One region of the Photobacterium sp. J15 genome, then DNA from elsewhere that is predicted to be linked to it. Evidence: predicted binding sites of a transcription regulator. Region 1 holds the regulator's gene; each other region holds the start of a gene.
The links. The regulator MetJ, encoded in region 1, represses methionine synthesis genes. The targets are predictions, from matches to a motif close to TTAGACNTNTANANGTCTAA.
Positions count from the first base shown of each region.

Region 2: a site for MetJ is predicted at 2,671-2,690, ahead of metH (methionine synthase). Genes of this name have one in related genera too.
Region 3: a site for MetJ is predicted at 3,420-3,439, ahead of metN (methionine ABC transporter ATP-binding protein MetN). Genes of this name have one in related genera too.

Region 1 covers NZ_CAWMUI010000001.1:3,543,820-3,550,139, reverse strand. The annotation lists gene priA (primosomal protein N') at 1-362, opposite strand, end outside; gene rpmE (50S ribosomal protein L31) at 609-821, shown strand; gene AACQ93_RS15920 (malic enzyme-like NAD(P)-binding protein) at 1,110-2,360, shown strand; gene metJ (met regulon transcriptional regulator MetJ) at 2,443-2,760, opposite strand; gene AACQ93_RS15910 (O-succinylhomoserine (thiol)-lyase) at 2,944-4,107, shown strand; gene AACQ93_RS15905 (bifunctional aspartate kinase/homoserine dehydrogenase II) at 4,110-6,320, shown strand, end outside.
Region 2 covers NZ_CAWMUI010000001.1:377,996-384,315, reverse strand. The annotation lists gene metH (methionine synthase) at 1-2,618, opposite strand, end outside; gene AACQ93_RS01870 (cation:proton antiporter) at 2,804-4,084, shown strand; gene metA (homoserine O-acetyltransferase MetA) at 4,161-5,102, opposite strand; rRNA gene rrf (5S ribosomal RNA) at 5,343-5,458, opposite strand; tRNA gene AACQ93_RS01855 (tRNA-Thr) at 5,467-5,542, opposite strand; rRNA gene rrf (5S ribosomal RNA) at 5,591-5,706, opposite strand; rRNA gene AACQ93_RS01845 (23S ribosomal RNA) at 5,796-6,320, opposite strand, start outside.
Region 3 covers NZ_CAWMUI010000001.1:735,295-741,614, reverse strand. The annotation lists gene AACQ93_RS03655 (extracellular solute-binding protein) at 1-382, opposite strand, end outside; gene AACQ93_RS03650 (ABC transporter permease) at 534-1,577, opposite strand; gene AACQ93_RS03645 (ABC transporter permease subunit) at 1,579-2,604, opposite strand; gene gmhB (D-glycero-beta-D-manno-heptose 1,7-bisphosphate 7-phosphatase) at 2,744-3,298, opposite strand; gene metN (methionine ABC transporter ATP-binding protein MetN) at 3,622-4,656, shown strand; gene AACQ93_RS03630 (methionine ABC transporter permease) at 4,646-5,332, shown strand; gene AACQ93_RS03625 (MetQ/NlpA family lipoprotein) at 5,423-6,238, shown strand.

The sequences.
Region 1 (6,320 bases):
ATCTGCCACATTTTCAGGCTGGTCGGTGAGGCTTCTCGCCCTTTGCGCAGCAGGGTTGGCATGGCATTAGCCAGGGTGTCACCAAGTGGGTATTGGTAATAGCTGCTGGCCCAGGTCAGTAGGCCAAACAGGGGCGGTTGCCATAGCGGCTGGTGATCCAGCACGCTAGAAATCGCTTTAAGCTGCTCCAGCGGAAAATCGGATTTGTCGGTGATGGCCATGACGATACCGACCAGTTGCTGACGGCCGAAGGGAACCCTGACCCGGCCGCCGATCACAGGATGTGCCTCGGGCTTGATCAGATAATCGAACTGTTTATCCAGGGGAACAGGGAGGGCCACTCGGGCAATTTGGGGCGTCATAACTAACCGCATAATCCGCATGTACTAAGATGAAGAAGTGTACCTTGCTTGGCGATTGCCAGCAAAGTGGTGAAAAAAGGAGCGCATTGGTTGATCTCGGCGGTTTGATTGATTACTATACGCCGCCTAAATTTAGCGTATTGATATCAGCTTGCTGATGGTAATACGTTATCCTGTTATTAATGACGTGTGGTGCCCGGCTTTGGATCGGGAGAGCGACACGGCCTTACATATTGAGGTTATCCCATGAAACAAGGTATTCACCCAGAATACACAGCAGTGAACGCTAAATGTTCTTGCGGCAACACTTTCGTATTCAACTCTACTCTAGGTAAAGACATCAACCTAGATGTATGCGACAAGTGCCACCCGTTCTACACTGGTAAGCAGCGTCAGGTTAGCACTGGCGGTCGTATCGACAAGTTCAACAAGCGTTTCGGTGCTCTTTCTAGCAAGTAATTGCCAGATGAATTCCGATAAAAAGGGATGCGAAAGCATCCCTTTTTTTTATATCTGCTATCCTTCATTTATTCTCGCCTTGTTCATTATTTAATTTTCTTATCCCCAAGTAGCACGAAAACTACCCATTTTCTTGTCGTGATATCAAAAATATGTAATACCTGAGTCGGCGGGTTGGGATTATTGGCTCGACCAGCTGAGCCTCGCTATGATTTTGTATCACTATAGAATATGATCTAGCTCTCATTACCGAACTGAACATCATTTTCATTCAGGATCAGGAACACTATGTCAGAAGATTTTCGCCAACAGGCACTTCACTATCACGCTTACCCGGTACCAGGCAAAATTGCCGTTGAACTGACCAAACCGGCAAACACGGTTGAAGACCTTGCATTGGCATACAGCCCGGGTGTGGCTGAACCAGTCCGTGAGATCGCACAAAACGCCGAGAACGTTTACAAGTACACTGGTAAAGGCAACATGGTTGCAGTAATTACCAACGGTACGGCTATCCTTGGCCTGGGTAACCTTGGTCCACTGGCGTCTAAGCCGGTAATGGAAGGTAAGTCACTGCTGTTTAAGCGTTTTGCTGGTCTTGATTCAATTGATATCGAAGTGAAGCACCGTACTATCGACGAGTTTGTTGATACGGTTGCGAACATCGCTGATACCTTCGGTGGTATTAACCTGGAAGATATCAAGGCACCGGATTGTTTTGAAATTGAAAAGCGCCTGATTGAACGTTGTCAGGTACCGGTTTTCCATGATGATCAGCACGGTACTGCTATTGTAACTGCGGCTGGAATGCTGAATGCGCTGGAACTGCAGGGCAAAGAGATCAGCGAAGCTGTGATTGTCTGCTTGGGCGCCGGTGCGGCTGCTGTGGCGTGTATGGAGCTGCTTATTAAGTGTGGTGCCCAGCGCGAGAAAATCTACATGCTTGACCGTAAAGGTGTTATCCATACCCGTCGTGAGGATATCAACGAATACAAGCAGCTGTTTGCTAACAACACTGACAAGCGCACGCTGGAAGATGTGATTGAAGGTGCTGATATCTTTGTTGGTGTATCTGGTCCGAACCTGCTGGCTCCTGAATCGCTGAAGCTGATGGCTGACAAGCCTGTTGTATTTGCATGTTCAAACCCTGATCCTGAAATCAAGCCTGAGCTGGCGCACGAAGTGCGTGATGATCTGATCATGGGTACCGGTCGTTCAGACTACCCGAATCAGGTGAATAACGTTATTTGCTTCCCGTTCATTTTCCGTGGTGCACTGGATGTTCGTGCCAGCCAGATCAACGATGAAATGAAACTGGCGGCGGTGAATGCGATCCGCGAACTGGCAAAAGAGCCGGTACCGGCGGAAGTGGTTGCAGCGGCTGGTGCTGACAAACTTGAGTTTGGTTCTCAGTACATTATTCCTAAGCCAATGGATCCGCGCCTGCTTCCTCGCGTTGCTAAAGCGGTTGCTCAGGCAGCTGTTGACTCAGGTGTTGCGCAGATTGCAATGCCGGCGGGTTACATGGAAAACATCTAATATTGTTGTCGGTAAGACTTCGGATATGAAAAAACCAGCCATCGGGCTGGTTTTTTTGTTCTTGTGGTTAGGAAGATGGCGCTTATTCGTTGATGTCTTCTGGCTTGATGCCCATCTCTTCCATCTTCGTTTTGGCTTCAGCCGGCAGGTCATCCGGACGATCTTTACGGATGTCCTCATCAGTCGGTAATGGCTGGCCAGTGTAGGCATGCAGGAAGGCTTCACACAGCAATTCACTGTTTGTTGCGTGACGCAAGTTATTGATCTGACGGCGTGTACGTTCATCAGTCAGGATTTTCAGAACCTTCAATGGAATCGAAACAGTGATTTTCTTTACTTGTTCGTTTTTCTTACCGTGTTCCGCATATGGGCTAATGTATTCGCCATTCCACTCTGCCATTTTCTACCTTCTCAGCGATGTTGGACTTGTTAAAAGAATATATGGGGGAATTTTAGCGGGATTTACCGCCATAAGCAAAGACATATAGACGTCTGGAAGTGTTGACGTCTTAAATTATTCTGGCTAATGTTGTTGCTTAAAAGTTAGTCAAGGCAAGGCCAGTCTCAGACAAGGAAAGTAACTATGAGTGACAAGAAGCCAGCGACCGTTGCCGTACGCGCCGGGATCTGTACTGATACCCAGTTTAATGCGGTGGTTCCACCGATATATCTCACTTCAACCTACAGCTTCCCACAAATGGGGGAAGTTCCTCAATACGATTATTCCCGCTCAGGCAACCCGACCCGAAATATGCTGGCAGAAGCGTTATCTGAGTTGGAGGGCGGTGCCGGCGGTATTGTTACCAATTGTGGCACATCTGCCATCAATTTGCTGGTATCGGCTTTGCTCGGCCCAGATGATTTAATTGTTGCCCCGCATGACTGTTATGGCGGGACATACCGTTTGTTTGATTCCCGGGCGCGGAAAGGGGACTTTAACGTGGCCTTTGTTGATCAGGGGGATCCTGAAGCGCTAAGCGCAGCGCTGGCCAGAAAACCTAAGCTGGTGTGGGTCGAAACTCCGTCTAATCCGTTATTGAGAGTGATTGATGTCGCGGCACTTTGTGAGAAGGCCAAAAAAGTGGGGGCTCTGGTCGCGGTTGATAACACTTTCCTGTCGCCAATCTTGCAGCAGCCGATTGCTCTCGGGGCTGATTTCGTCATCCATTCCAACACCAAATATATCAATGGTCATTCCGATGTCGTCGGTGGTGTGCTGATTGCCAAAGAGGCTGAACAGGCCGAGGAGCTGGCTTGGTGGGCGAACTGTATCGGAGCGACCGGGGCGGCGTTTGATGCTTACCTGACCCTGCGCGGGCTGCGGACTCTGGCTCCGAGGATGAAGACGCATGAAGAAAACAGTGCCCGGATTCTGGCGTACCTGCAAACCCAGCCGTTGGTGGGACAGATTTACCATCCGAGCCTGACAGAACATCCCGGTCACGAGATTGCATTAAAACAGCAGCGTGGCTTTGGCTCAATGCTGAGTTTTGAGCTGGACGGGAGCGAGCAACAGCTGGCGGAATTTGTTAAGACGCTGAAGTTTTTCTCGCTGGCTGAGTCGCTGGGCGGAACTGAAAGTCTGATTGCCCATCCGGCCAGTATGACCCACAGGGCAATGTCTGACGAAGCTCAGGCAGAAGCCGGGATCAAACCATCATTACTGCGCCTTTCGGTCGGTCTGGAAGATCCGGATGATCTGATTGCCGATCTGGATCAGGCATTTACTAAAGCGGCGGAGGTATAAGGATGAGCCAGCCAGTACAACGACAGCTACATAAATTTGGTGGCAGCAGCCTTGCCGATCCTGAGTGTTACCGTCGGGTCGCCGCAATTTTGCAGGAATACTCCGGCAGTGATGATCTGATTGTCGTCTCTGCTGCCGGGAAGACAACGAACAAATTGATCGCCTGGACTGAACTGCTGGGGAAAGACGGCCGTCACGCCCATGAGTTATTGCAGGAGATCCGTCAGTTCCAGCAAGGTCTGATTGAGGCATTGCTCAGTGGCAGTGTCGCCGATGAGCTGGCAACCCAACTGCATCTTGAGTTGGCACAGCTGGCATCTCTGACGGATTCTGATTTAGCAGCAGCTGTGGTGGCAGATGTACTGGGTCATGGTGAGCTTTGGTCGGCCCGGTTGTTGTCGGCGGTACTGGAAGCGCAGTCCATGCCTGCTATCTGGCTCGATTCTAGAACGTTTTTGCGGGCGGAACGTGCCACCCAGCCGGAAGTGGATCGTGCCGCCTCCTGGCCGTTGTTGAAAACTCAGTTGGCTCAGCACAGCCAGCACAGAATCGTTATCACCGGTTTTATGGCTCGTAACCAGGCCGGGGAAACCGTACTCTTGGGCCGTAACGGCTCGGATTATTCGGCGACCGTTATTGGTGCGCTGGCGGAAGCGGGCAGGGTGACTATCTGGAGTGATGTGGCTGGGGTGTACAGTGCCGATCCGCGTAAAGTCGGGGATGCCTGCCTGTTGCCGCTGCTGCGACTCGATGAAGCGAACGAGTTAGCCCGGCTGGCCGCTCCGGTGCTTCACAGCCGGACTTTGCAGCCAGTGGCACAAAGTGCCATTGATCTGACTTTGCGCTGTAGCTTGCAGCCGGAATCCGGCTCGACCCGGGTAGAACGGGTGCTGGCTTCAGGTCGGGGAGCCAAAATTATCACTTCACTGGATGATGTCTGCCTGATTGAACTTGATGTTGCCCGTTCCCATGATTTTGAGGTCATTCTGACCGAACTGGGCCGCACGTTAGAGAGCGCTCAGCTTCAGCCGTTGGCACTCAGTGCTGAGTCGGATCAGGGTCGGATACGTTTGGCCTATACCGCTGAAGTTGTCAACGGTGTGCTTGCCGTGTTGCAGGATGCTGGTGTCGCGGCAGAGTTGCGTTTGCGTGACGGATTTACCCTTGTCGCAGCCGTTGGTGCCGGAGTGGTGAACAATGCGGTGCATTGCTACGGTTTTTATCAGCAATTGAAAACTCAGCCGGTGGAGTTTGTCACAGAATCAGATTCCGGGTTGAGCCTGGTGGCGGTTCTTCGTAAGGCTGATACTGATGCCTTGGTCGGGCAAATCCATCAGGGCTTGTTCCAGGCTCAGAAACGTATCGGTCTGGTATTGTGTGGTAAGGGGAATATCGGCAGCCGCTGGCTTGAATTGTTTGAGCGAGAGAAGTCGGCGCTGGAGAAACGTCATGGCAAGAGCTTTACCCTGGTCGGGGTAGCAGACAGCAATCGTCACTGGATTAATTTTGATGGACTGGAGCCGTCGCGGGCACTGACTGCGTTTGATGATGAGGCCACTGAGTATGGAGAAGGTGAATTGCTGCAGGTGCTGGCAACTCATCCCTACGATGATTTAGTGGTGCTGGATGTAACGGCAAGTGCCCAGTTGGCGGCAAAATATCCGCAAATTGCCGAAAGCGGGTTGCATCTGATTTCGGCCAATAAGGTGGCTGGTTCGGCTCCGGGGACACAATTTCGTGCGGTACAGGACGCCTTTGCCAAAAGCAGCCGTTACTGGCTCTACAATGCCACAGTGGGAGCCGGGTTGCCCGTCAACCATACAGTGCGGGACTTGCAGGAGAGCGGTGATGAGATTATCGCTTTGTCCGGGATTTTCTCCGGTACTCTTTCCTGGCTGTTCCAGCAATATGACGGTTCAGTGCCGTTTTCTTATTTGGTGGAGCAAGCCTGGCAGCAGGGACTGACCGAGCCGGATCCGCGGCGGGATTTAGATGGCAGTGATGTGATGCGCAAGCTGGTGATTCTAGCCCGGGAATCTGGCCTGGACCTGGAGCCGGAACAGATCCGGGTTGAATCCCTGGTGCCGTGTGAACTGGAAGCGTTGAGTCTGGATGACTTTTTTGAACAGACCGGGGAGCTTGATGCCATGCTGGGTGAGCGATTGGCTAAGGCACAAAAGGAAGACAAGGTATTGCGCTATATTGCCCGGTTG
Region 2 (6,320 bases), 3.2 Mb from region 1:
TCAGAAAGCAACGCGCTACAGACACCAACAGCACGGGACGCATTCGAAACATAAACCACAGGCGCATGATAGTTTTGTTCAATCTTGACTGCGGTATGGGCTTTTGATGTTGTGGCACCACCAATCAGCAAAGGAATATCAAATCCCTGTCGTTCCATCTCTTTAGCCACATGCACCATTTCATCAAGAGACGGAGTGATCAGGCCACTCAGGCCAATGATGTCGACATTTTCCTCTCTGGCCACTTTCAGGATCTTATCGCACGGCACCATCACACCAAGATCAATGATCTCGTAGTTATTACACTGCAGTACAACACCGACAATATTCTTTCCAATGTCATGAACATCTCCTTTCACCGTAGCCAGCAGGATTTTTCCGTTCGAGCTGCCCGCCTTTTTCTCGGCATTGATAAAAGGCTCCAAATAAGCCACGGCCTGTTTCATCACCCGCGCCGACTTTACCACCTGCGGCAAGAACATCTTGCCTTCACCAAACAAATCACCGACAACATTCATGCCAGACATCAACGGGCCTTCAATCACCTCAAGCGGCTTGCTTGCCTTCTGGCGTGCCTGTTCTGTATCTTCGACAATAAACTCGGTAATTCCTTTCACCAAGGCGTGTTCAAGTCGTTTCTCTACCGGCCAGCCCCGCCACTCCTGTGCTGAAGTATCTTCTTCAGCTTTTCCGCTATCCCGGTACTTATCCGCAATTTCCAGCAGACGTTCAGTACTGTCTGAACGGCGGTTCAGGACAACATCTTCGACTGCATCGCGCAACTCCGACGGCAGGTCATCATAGATAGCCAACTGACCGGCATTGACGATCCCCATGTCCATACCCCGTTTAATACAGTGATATAAAAACACGGCATGAATGGCTTCCCTAACCGGGTTATTACCCCGAAACGAGAATGATACGTTGGATACTCCGCCGGAGACCATCGCATGTGGCAGTGTACGCTTGATATCGCCAACCGCCTCAATGAAATCAACGGCATAGTTATTATGCTCATCAATACCCGTCGCCACAGCAAAGATGTTCGGGTCGAAAATGATGTCTTCAGGCGGGAAACCGACCTCATCAACCAGAACACGGTAGGCATTGGTACAAATTTCAATTTTGCGCTCGCGGGTATCGGCCTGCCCGGTTTCATCGAATGCCATCACGATCACGGCAGCACCATACCTGCGGATCAACCTTGCCTGCTCAACGAACTTCGCTTTTCCTTCCTTAAGCGAAATTGAGTTAACAATCGATTTACCCTGTACACATTTCAGGCCCGCTTCCATGACTTCCCATTTCGATGAGTCGATCATGATCGGCACTTTCGAGATCTCAGGCTCACTAGCACACAAATTAAGGAATCGAACCATCGCCGCCTCGGCATCGATCATTCCTTCATCCATATTGATATCGATGATCTGAGCACCAGCCTCAACCTGCTGACGGGCAACTTCCAATGCCTCGTCATACAGATCTTCTTTGATCAGTCGCTTAAAACGAGCCGAACCCGTCACATTGGTTCGCTCCCCGACATTGAGAAACAACGTGTCGGACTCAATAATTAATGGCTCAAGGCCGGAAAGCCGACAGGCCACAGGAATTTCAGGTAACGGACGCGGAGTAATATCCTGAGTAACATTCGCGATGGCACGGATATGTTCAGGTGTAGTACCGCAGCATCCCCCTACCATATTTAGAAAACCACTTTGCGCCCATTCCTGAATATGAGCAGCCATCTCTTCCGGCCCGAGATCATATTCACCGAAAGCATTCGGCAGACCAGCATTCGGGTGCGCCGACACTGCACATTCAGAAATACGGGAGAGTTCTTCTACATACTGGCGCAGCTCATCAGGGCCGAGTGCACAGTTCAGACCAAAGGAAATCGGCTTTACGTGGCGTAGTGAATTATAGAAAGCTTCTGTCGTCTGACCGGAAAGCGTTCGCCCTGATGCATCCGTTATGGTACCGGAGATCATCACCGGTAAAGTGATGTCGAGCTCGTCGAACACACTCTCAACCGCAAAAGCACAGGCCTTGGCATTCAGGGTATCGAAGATAGTTTCAATCAGGATGATATCAACACCACCACGGATCAAGGCGCGAGTTGACTCAGAATAAGTCTCAACCAACAGGTCAAAAGTGATATTACGAAATCCCGGGTCGTTAACATCAGGAGAGATAGAACAAGTCCGGTTAGTCGGACCTAACACCCCGGCAACAAAGCGTGGCTTTTCTGGTGTCTTCGCAGACCACTCATCTGCCGCCTCTCTTGCCAGCCGGGCAGCTTCAAAATTAATTTCAGCGCTGAGACTTTCCATGCCATAGTCAGCCATGGCAATAGTCGTGGCATTAAATGTATTGGTTTCCAGGATATCTGCCCCGGCTTCAAGGTAAGCCGCATGGATATCTTTTATAAGCTGAGGCTGAGTCAGCACCAACAAATCATTATTCCCTTTCAAATCGCTCTGCCAGTCGGCAAACCGACTTCCACGGTAATCCCCTTCATCCAGCTTATATCCCTGGATCATGGTGCCCATCCCGCCATCAATAATCAGGATCTGCTCTTGCAACCGCTTCTGTAGTAATTCCTTGCCCTTTAACACCACATCACTTCCCTTCTATAATGTTACAGCTGAGTAACATCCTACCACAGCCCAAATGGAAATCTAGACGTCTATAGCTCTTTTCTTTTTTCGCTTTCCCTCAAACTTTTTATAGCCTTTCTCCCCAAGATGCATTTATATTTTGACCAAATTTAACCCTGATTCTTTTCAATTACCGAGGTTAACGCATGTCGGTCTATAGCACCCTCTGCTTCCTTGCTGCAGCAGCAATGGTTATTGCTTTTATAAACAGCAAAATAGGAAAAATGCAGACAACCATTGCCATCACAGCCGGTGCACTGGTCCTTTCTCTGGGGATTGTCATTGCAGGTCAGAATGGCTGGTTCCATCTTGAAGATATTGCTGCTGAGCAGCTTGGTGAAATCAACTTTGAGAATTTCTTGCTGAAAGGCATTTTAGGCTTTTTGTTATTCGCCGGCGGGCTCGGTATCAAACTGCCTCATCTGGAAGAGCAGAAATGGGAAATCACGGTTTTGGCTCTGGCCGCGACTCTGTTTTCCACTTTCTTTATCGGCTTTTCGCTTTGGGGGCTCTGCCAGTTAATCGGTATCCAGTTCGATCTCATCTACTGCCTGCTATTTGGCTCCCTGATATCGCCAACCGACCCTATCGCCGTCCTCGCGATTGTCAAAAAGCTCGATGCGCCACGCCGTATCTCAACACAAATCGAAGGCGAATCCCTGTTTAACGACGGTTTCGGCCTAGTGATTTTTGTCACCTTGTTTACGATTGCGTTCGGCAACGAAGCCCCGACAGTCCTCGGCGTCGGCCAGTTGTTCCTTCAAGAAGCGATAGGCGGTATAGCTTACGGCTTCCTGCTGGGCCTGCTATTCCACTATCTGATCAGTTCAACCGATGACCACTCAATGGAGTTACTACTGACAATCGGCATACCGACGGCAGGTTATGTCTTTGCCGATCTGATCCATGTCTCCGGCCCGCTGGCAATGGTGGTATCCGGTATTATGATTGGTAACTGGACACGCTATATCGGTTTTTCAAAAGAGAGTGAAGACCATCTGGATCACTTCTGGGAACTGGTTGACGAGTTTCTAAATGGTGTGCTGTTCCTGCTGATCGGTATGAGCATGCTTCAGTTCAGCTTCCATCAGGAAGACTGGGTATTGATGGCAATTGCCATTCCTCTGGTCCTGCTCAGCCGCTACCTGAGTATCAAGCTCTCCTATCTCGGTTTCGAGCGTTATCGCGACTACAACCCACTATCAGTTAGAATTCTGACCTGGGGTGGTCTGCGGGGAGGATTAGCACTGGCGATGGCGATGGCAATCCCGGCTGGCGTTATCGTAATTCCGGAAAAAAGCATTGATGTCAAAGAGATCATTTTGGTAATGACTTACGCAGTTGTGGTGTTCTCAATCCTTGTACAAGGTTCAACAATCACGCCATTAATCCACAAAGCCAAAGCCTGGGAAGCTCAAAACCGCTAAAGATCATTTTGCTTAAAGTAAAAAGACCTGCAATTTGCAGGTCTTTTTGTATGACATATTCTTATTGTGATTGAGGTTACTCATCACGGGTAAAATTCTCTTCTGAGAAATGCTCCAGATCATACGGTGTTTGCTGATAGACACAGTAGTTAAGCCAGTTCGAAAATAATAAATGACCATGACTGCGCCAGCTGGCTATTGGAGTATTATCAGGATTGTCGCCAGGATAATAGTTAACCGGCAAATTAGGCTCCATCCCTTCCCCCAAATCCCTCACATATTCATTATGCAAAGTACTGACATCATACTCAGGATGACCGGTGACAAAGACATTACGCTTATCTTTAGTGGCAGCTAAGTAAACCCCAGCCTCATCAGAGGTCGCGAGAATATCCAGATCTGTATTTTCGGCCAAAAATTCAGGAGAAAAATCAGCATAACGCGAATGCGGAGCCCAAAAGCTATCATCAAACCCGCGAAGGATCGGATGGTAGCAATCTTGTGTCCTATGAGAATACACTCCGGACAGCTTTTCTTTACGGGTACGCTTCGGTAAATCATATAACAGCTTCAGCCCAGCCTGAGCAGCCCAACAGACAAACATTGTTGATGTCACATGTTTCTTAGCCCAGTTCAAAATAGCCTGGATTTCTTCCCAGTAAAGCACATCCTCAAACTGAACCAGACCTAACGGTGCGCCGGTTACAATCAAACCGTCAAAATTACGATCTTTTACCATCTCAAACTGACGGTAAAAAGTATCTAAATGCTCAATGGGTGTATTTTTTGTCGGCCTATTATCAATCCGCAACAGCTCAACATCCACCTGCAGTGGTGTATTAGAAAGCAGCCGCAAGAACTGAGTTTCCGTCTCAATTTTTTTGGGCATCAGATTTAACAACAGCACTTTCAACGGACGTATTTCCTGACTGGTAGCCCGAGCTTCCGACATCACAAAAATATTCTCTCGGCGCAAGATATCAGTCGCAGGTAATTGATCAGGAATTTTAATCGGCATCTTGGTTTACTCCTTAAACGTTATACCGAACGAAACATATTCAATGAAGCTAAACTAAGCAACAAGATGTTTAGACGTCCAGATTTCTAAATAAAACTATATAAGTTTTGTCAGTCACGCAAGAAAAACAAGATAAAAAGAATTAAGGATCAAGATAGGAAATATGAGAAAATTTGATAAGTCGTTTTTCATAAAGCAAAAACGAAAAAACCCAGCCTAAAGCTGGGTTTTTGAATGGGTGTTCAGCAATGTCCTACTCTCACATGGGGAGGCCCCACACTACCATCGGCGCTACAACGTTTCACTACTGAGTTCGGCATGGGATCAGGTGGTACCATTGTGCTATTGTCGCTGAACAAATTAGTGGTGCTAGTACCCAGATTTGAACTGGGGACCTCACCCTTACCAAGGGTGCGCTCTACCAACTGAGCTATACCAGCACGCAATTCTGCGTTGAAACCCGCTATCGCGAATTTCTAAAATTGGAAGCCTGGCGATGTCCTACTCTCACATGGGGAGGCCCCACACTACCATCGGCGCTATTACGTTTCACTACTGAGTTCGGCATGGGATCAGGTGGGTCCATAATGCTATGGTCGCCAAGCAAATTCGTTACAATCTTGGAAAATCTGACTATGTTCTCGCACTACATTCAAGTGCTCATGGAGTCCTATAAAACCCCTTGGGTGTTGTATGGTTAAGCCTCACGGGCAATTAGTACAGGTTAGCTCAACGCCTCACAGCGCTTACACACCCTGCCTATCAACGTTCTAGTCTTGAACAGCCCTTCAGGATACTTAAAGTATCAGGGATGACTCATCTTGAGGCTCGCTTCCCGCTTAGATGCTTTCAGCGGTTATCGATTCCGAACTTAGCTACCGGGCAATGCGTCTGGCGACACAACCCGAACACCAGCGGTTCGTCCACTCCGGTCCTCTCGTACTAGGAGCAGCCCCTCTCAATCATCCAGCGCCCACGGCAGATAGGGACCGAACTGTCTCACGACGTTCTAAACCCAGCTCGCGTACCACTTTAAATGGCGAACAGCCATACCCTTGGGACCGACTTCAGCCCCAGGATGTGATGAGCCGACATCGAGGTGCCAAACACCGCCGTCGATATGAACTCTTGGGCGGTATCAGCCTGTTATCCCCGGAGTACCTTTTATCCGTTGAGCGATGGCCCTTCCATTCAGAACCACCGGATCACTATGACCTG
Region 3 (6,320 bases), 2.8 Mb from region 1:
CCGACCAACGGGCTTTCGGATTGATTCGAAAGTAGACGGTTTTATCATCATCCCCATAAGCCCAATGCGTTGCGATATCCGGTATCCATTTGTTGGTAATTGGATGGCGAGTTACCGAAGCCGGTCGGCTGTCTAATAACCAGGAACGGAAGCGCCCATTGGAATCCGGGCCGACAATCCGGAAAGTTTGAGGAAAGCTCTCGATATAAGTACGGAAAGTGCCGCCAAAAATGGCATTCGGTGAAGCAAACAACGGCTCTTCAGAGTTAGACTCCCATTGTAGTCCTTCCGGCAGCATCACCTCTGACTGTGCCAATGCATGTGGTGACCACCCCGTACCCAGCAAGATCACAATCAGTCCGAACTTCAACATCTTCAGCATAATTACATCCTTGTCCTGCCATAAAAACTTACCGCTAATGATAAATTTAGCCTAAATCCGTCATCTCTCACTCGAAACCCTGTTGCCGTTATTTATCCGGAAACAGGCTGACTGTAATTCTCAGCTCTATCACAACGTTATAGGAGATAACTCAGACATAGCGGGTAAATTTCTTGGGATCAAAAGCCGCCCGAATGGCTTCACCAATAAAGGTCACCATTACCAGCACAGCGACAATCGCGCTGACCACAGAAATCACAATCCATGGAGAATCCAGATTAGATTTCCCTTGTTGTAGCAATTCACCCCAGCTTGGGGTCGGCGGCATCAACCCGAGCCCCAGGTAATCCAACGCGGTCAGGGCTGTAATATTGGCAGCAATCGTAAAGGGAGCCAGTGTCACCACCATCACCATGGTATTAGGCAATATATGAGTAAAAACGATCCTTGCTGTTGATGCACCAATCGCCTTGGCAGCCATAACATATTCACAGGCGGATTCTTTATAGGTCATGGTTCGCATGTACCAGGTCATTCCCATCCAGCCAAACAGCACGTTAATCGCAACAAACAAAGTGAATGTCGGTTGAGTGACAGAAACCAAAATCATGATGACATAAAGAAACGGCACCATAGACCAGACTTCAATGAAGCGCTGAACCAGCAAATCAAACTTGCCGCCGAAGAATCCCATCGCACAACCCACAGCGATACCAATGGTATAAGAAGCAATCATTGTCAGCAGTGCAAAGCCCATCGCAATCCTGAACCCGTAAATCAGTCGGGCAAGAATATCCCGGCCAATCGTATCGGTTCCCAGATAGTGTTTATCTTCCCAGCTCGGCGGATTAGGCGGGTAGTCACCGCTGAAATCCTGCTCCAGCGGATTCCAGGGAACCAATGGCATGATGACAAAATCGTCCCCGCCCTCTTGCTCAAACAGAGACTGCAGCTCGCGGTAGCGAGTTTCTTGCTGGTATCCTAATCCGTATTCGCTGCCTGCGATCACGCCGCGAAAGACAGGAAAGCTGTACTGGCCGTTATATTTCACCACTAGCGCCTTGCTGTTGATCAGGACTTCAACACACAGCGACAATATCAGCAGGCTTATCAGCAGCACAAAAGACCAATATCCCCTACGAATGGATTTGAAACGCCGGATCTTTTTGATCGTTAAGGGATTCAACTTCAACATATCAAGCTCCGAACTTAACGCGCGGATCCACCAGCGCAACACAAATATCCGAAAGGATGTTTCCCAGCATCAGTAATACCGCATTGATCGCAACGATCCCCATGACCACCGGATAATCACGCTCCATGATTGACTCGTAACCGAGTAGTCCGACTCCGTCGATGTTAAAAATCACTTCAATCAGAAAAGAGCCTGTCATGAAAAACAACAGGGAATTCCCAAAATGGCTGGCGACCGGGATCAAGCTATTACGCAAAGCGTGTTTTCGTACCGCTGTTTTGAATGGCAGACCTTTGGCTATTGCCGTGCGGATATAATCTGATGACAGGTTTTCCATCAGATTATTTTTCATCGTCATCGTCAGAGTGGCAAAATCACCGATGAGATAGCACACCAACGGCAGTGCGGCATGCCACATCAAATCCCTGAGCTTCTCAAAAAAGGTTTCGAGATCCTCAAAATCATCCCCGACAAAACCGCCCATCGGAAACCATTCCAGGTGATAACTGAACAAAGTGATCAACAAGACACCGACGACATAGCCCGGCAATGCATAACCGATAAAAATCAGCACCGAGGTTGACGAATCAAAGACACTGCCGTGCTTCAGAGCCTTATAGTAGCCGAGCGGGATAGAGATAAAATAGCTGATGAAAAACGTCATCCCTCCATAAAACAGAGAGACCGGCAATCGCTCCATGATCATATCCAGCACCGGCTCGTAATAGCGGGTTGATTCCCCCAGATCCAGCATCAGTATCTTGCCCAACCATTCAAAGTAGGCTTCAAACACTGGCTTATCCAGGCCATAGAAAGCATTCAGTTCAGCAATCTGATCATCGGATAACGCATTACTTTCCGCAGAGGAAGACAATGATGAAGGCCCGCTGCTTTGCGCCTGCATCTCGGCCAGCATACGTTCAACCGGCCCGCCAGGCACCAGGCGGGTAATGGCAAAAATAAGGATAGTAATACCGAGAAAAGTCGGCACCACCAAAGCTATCCGTCGCAGGATATAAGACAACATTTAATGACGAACTCCTTGTCAAAATTGTCGCTTACGATTTTTTAAAGATAGCAGTAAGTTAGTAAGAATATAGTGGGATAAAAAAGTGAGGGTACAAAAAAGGCCGCTGAAGCGACCTTTTCACTGAATCTGTAAGCAATTAGCGCGAGGCCAGCCAGGCCGGCACATCTACCACGCTGTCAAGAACAACGCTCGCCAGTGCTTCGCCTTCTTCGGTAACTGGCTTGCCGGTACGAACCAGGATCTTAGTACCGACTTCAGCCGCTTCAGCCGCTTTCATGTCGTCGGTCTTGTCACCAATCATGACCGAATTCTCCATATCAATTTTCAGGAAATCACGGGCAGAAATGAACATACCAGGTTTAGGCTTACGACAGTTACAATCTTGCAGATAATCGCCTTTACCCTCGGTTGGGTGGTGAGGGCAGTAATAAATACCGTCAAACTCAACGCCGTTATCAACAAAATTCCAGTCCATCCACTCAGTCAGAGTCAGGAATTCATCTTCCGTATACATACCACGAGCAATACCCGCCTGGTTTGTTACAAGAACAAGCAAGTACCCCATATCTTTGAGCTTCTTGCACGCTTCAAAAACGCCTTCAACGTATTCAAAGTCATCAACGGTATGAACGTAACCATGATCGACATTAATCACTCCGTCACGGTCGATAAAAACTGCTGGTTTGGCCAAAAGTTAGCCCTCTGTCTATATATATTAAGGCAAATTATGGCATGGCTAAGACAGGGATTCATCTGTTTATCGCGATTAAGCACAACACAATCAACCAGACAAACAAAGCCCACAAAGACGTTTAGACGTCTGGACGTAAAAATATCTATTGACTTAGACGTCTAGACACCCTAGCATCAAGAAATCGGCTGCGAACAGAAACACTTTTCGCACATAACAATGACAATGTAAACACAACATTTAGCATTACGATATACCTTGAATGACAGAGACTTAACTTTTCAAACTTTGTGTTTTAACAGGTATACGGTTCAGGAAGTTCGATGATAGAAATAAACAGAGTTAATAAAGTGTTCTATCAGGGTGACAGGGAGATCAACGCACTACGTGATATCAACCTGACCATTGAACAGGGCACCATTTTCGGCGTAATCGGATCATCAGGGGCAGGTAAAAGTACCTTGATCCGCTGCGTAAACCTGCTTGAAAAGCCAACCAGCGGCCACGTTATTGTGGACGGTATTGATTTAACCCAGCTTTCTAATCAGGAACTGACGCTGGCCCGCCGTAAAATCGGCATGATTTTCCAACATTTCAACCTGCTGTCTTCACGCACGGTTTTCGACAACATTGCCCTGCCGCTTGAGTTGGCAGGTAAAGGCAAAACGGAAATCAAAAACAAGGTCAGTGAACTGCTTCAGCTGGTCGGGCTGGCAGACAAAAGTCAGTCTTACCCGTCCAACCTCAGTGGCGGTCAGAAACAACGAGTGGCCATTGCCCGTGCTCTGGCCTCTGATCCGAAAGTGCTGCTGTGTGATGAAGCCACCAGCGCCCTGGATCCGGCGACCACTCAGTCGATTCTGGAATTACTGAAAGAGATCAACCGCAAGCTGAACCTGACAATATTGCTGATCACTCATGAAATGGATGTGGTGAAAAGCATCTGTTCAGAGGTAGCGATCATCGGCGGTGGTGAGCTGGTCGAGAAAGGTCCGGTAGGTGAAATTTTTGCCCATCCGAAAACCGATCTGGCGCGCAGTTTTATTCGCTCGACACTGGATCTGTCTATTCCTGAAGATTACCAGGCTCGCCTGGTTGAAGCCCGAATTAGCAACAGCTACCCACTGGTACGCCTGGAGTTTACCGGCAACTCCGTCGATGCTCCGCTCATCAGCCAGGTGGCCCGCGAATTTAACATCGACATCAGCATTCTAAGCTCCGACATGGACTACGCCGGAGGGGTCAAATTCGGCCTCATGCTGGCCGAATTTTTCGGTACCGAGCAGGCTGCCGATCAGGCCATTGCTTTCCTTCGAGATCACAAAGTTAATGTAGAGGTGCTGGGTTATGTTGCTTGAATCTATAACTAACTGGTGGCTAACCAACGAACGCCTGATTGAGTTGTTGATCAGCGCTCTGGGTGAAACCCTGATAATGGTGTTTGTCTCCGGCCTGATCGGTTTTGCAATTGGTATCCCGGCCGGTGTCGCCCTGCACCTGACCAAGAAAAACGGCTTACTGGAAAATAAAGCACTCAACCAGATACTGGGAACCATCACCAATATTGGCCGTTCGATCCCGTTCATTATTCTGCTGGTCGCCATTATTCCGTTTACCCGGTTTGTTGTCGGCAGCTCAATCGGTACCGCGGCTGCCATCGTTCCGCTGACAGTCGGCGCCATTCCGTTTATTGCCCGTCTGGTCGAAGGGGCTCTGCTGGAAGTACCGGGCGGACTGGTTGAAGCAGCACAGGCAATGGGCGCAACCCCGCGCCAAATCATCAGCAAGGTACTGCTGCCTGAAGCCCTGCCGGGCATCATCAACGCAGTCACCATCACCCTGGTTACCCTGGTGAGCTACTCGGCCATGGCCGGTACTGTCGGTGGCGGCGGTCTGGGTGATGTCGGTATCCGTTACGGCTACCAGCGTTTCGACGGAACCGTCATGCTTATTACCGTCATCATGCTGGTTGTACTGGTTCAGCTAATCCAGTCACTCGGCGACCATCTGGTCAAGCGAGTCGACCACAGATAATCCCGTGTTTTAATTGGCACAAATAACAACCATCAATAACACTTAACATTTTAGATTTACGGAAAATCCCCAGTTCTAAGGAGAAGTATCATGGCATTTAATCTTAAGAATCTTTTTGCGGTCGCAGGACTGGCATCAGCACTCATTCTGGCCGGTTGTGGCGAGAAAGAAGCGGTGGTTGATAACAGCAAAATTAAAATTGGGGTAATGGCGGGCGCGGAAGCCCAGGTTGCAGAAGTGGCAGCCAAGGAAGCTAAAGACAAATACGGCCTGGATGTCGAGCTTATCACCTTCACCGACTACGTCTCACCAAATGCGGCGCTGGAAGAAGGTTCAATCGATATCAACGCATTCCAGCACAAACCGTACCTGGATCAGCAAGTAACTGACCGCGGCTATAAGTTTGCGATTGCCGGTAATACCTTTGTTTATCCGATTGCCGCCTACTCCAGCAAAATCAAAGCAATTGACGAGCTGAAAGAAGGTGATCAGATTGCACTTCCTAACGATCCGACTAACCTTGGCCGCTCTCTGCTGCTACTTCAACAGCAAGGCTTATTGAAACTGAAAGACGGTGCAGGCCTGACTGCAACAGTTCTGGATATCGTCGAAAATCCGAAGAACCTGAAAATCGTTGAACTGGAAGCAGCACAGCTGCCTCGCTCTCTTGACGATGTTCAGCTTGCGATCATCAACACCACCTATGCCAGCAGCATCAACCTGACACCTGATCGTGACGGTGTATTCGTTGAAGACAAAGAGTCTCCTTACGTGAACCTGATTGTTGCCCGCCAGGACAACGTTGAAGCTGAAAACGTTAAAACCTTTGTTAAGGCTTACCAGTCTGAAACTGTCTATGAAGCAGCGAAAGATATCTTCCAAGGTGGCGTCGTTAAAGGCTGGTAATCACTACTTGCCTGATAGCTAAAACAATCAACTTATAACAATAAGCCCCTCTGTTGAGGGGCTTATTGTTTTTATCTGTCTT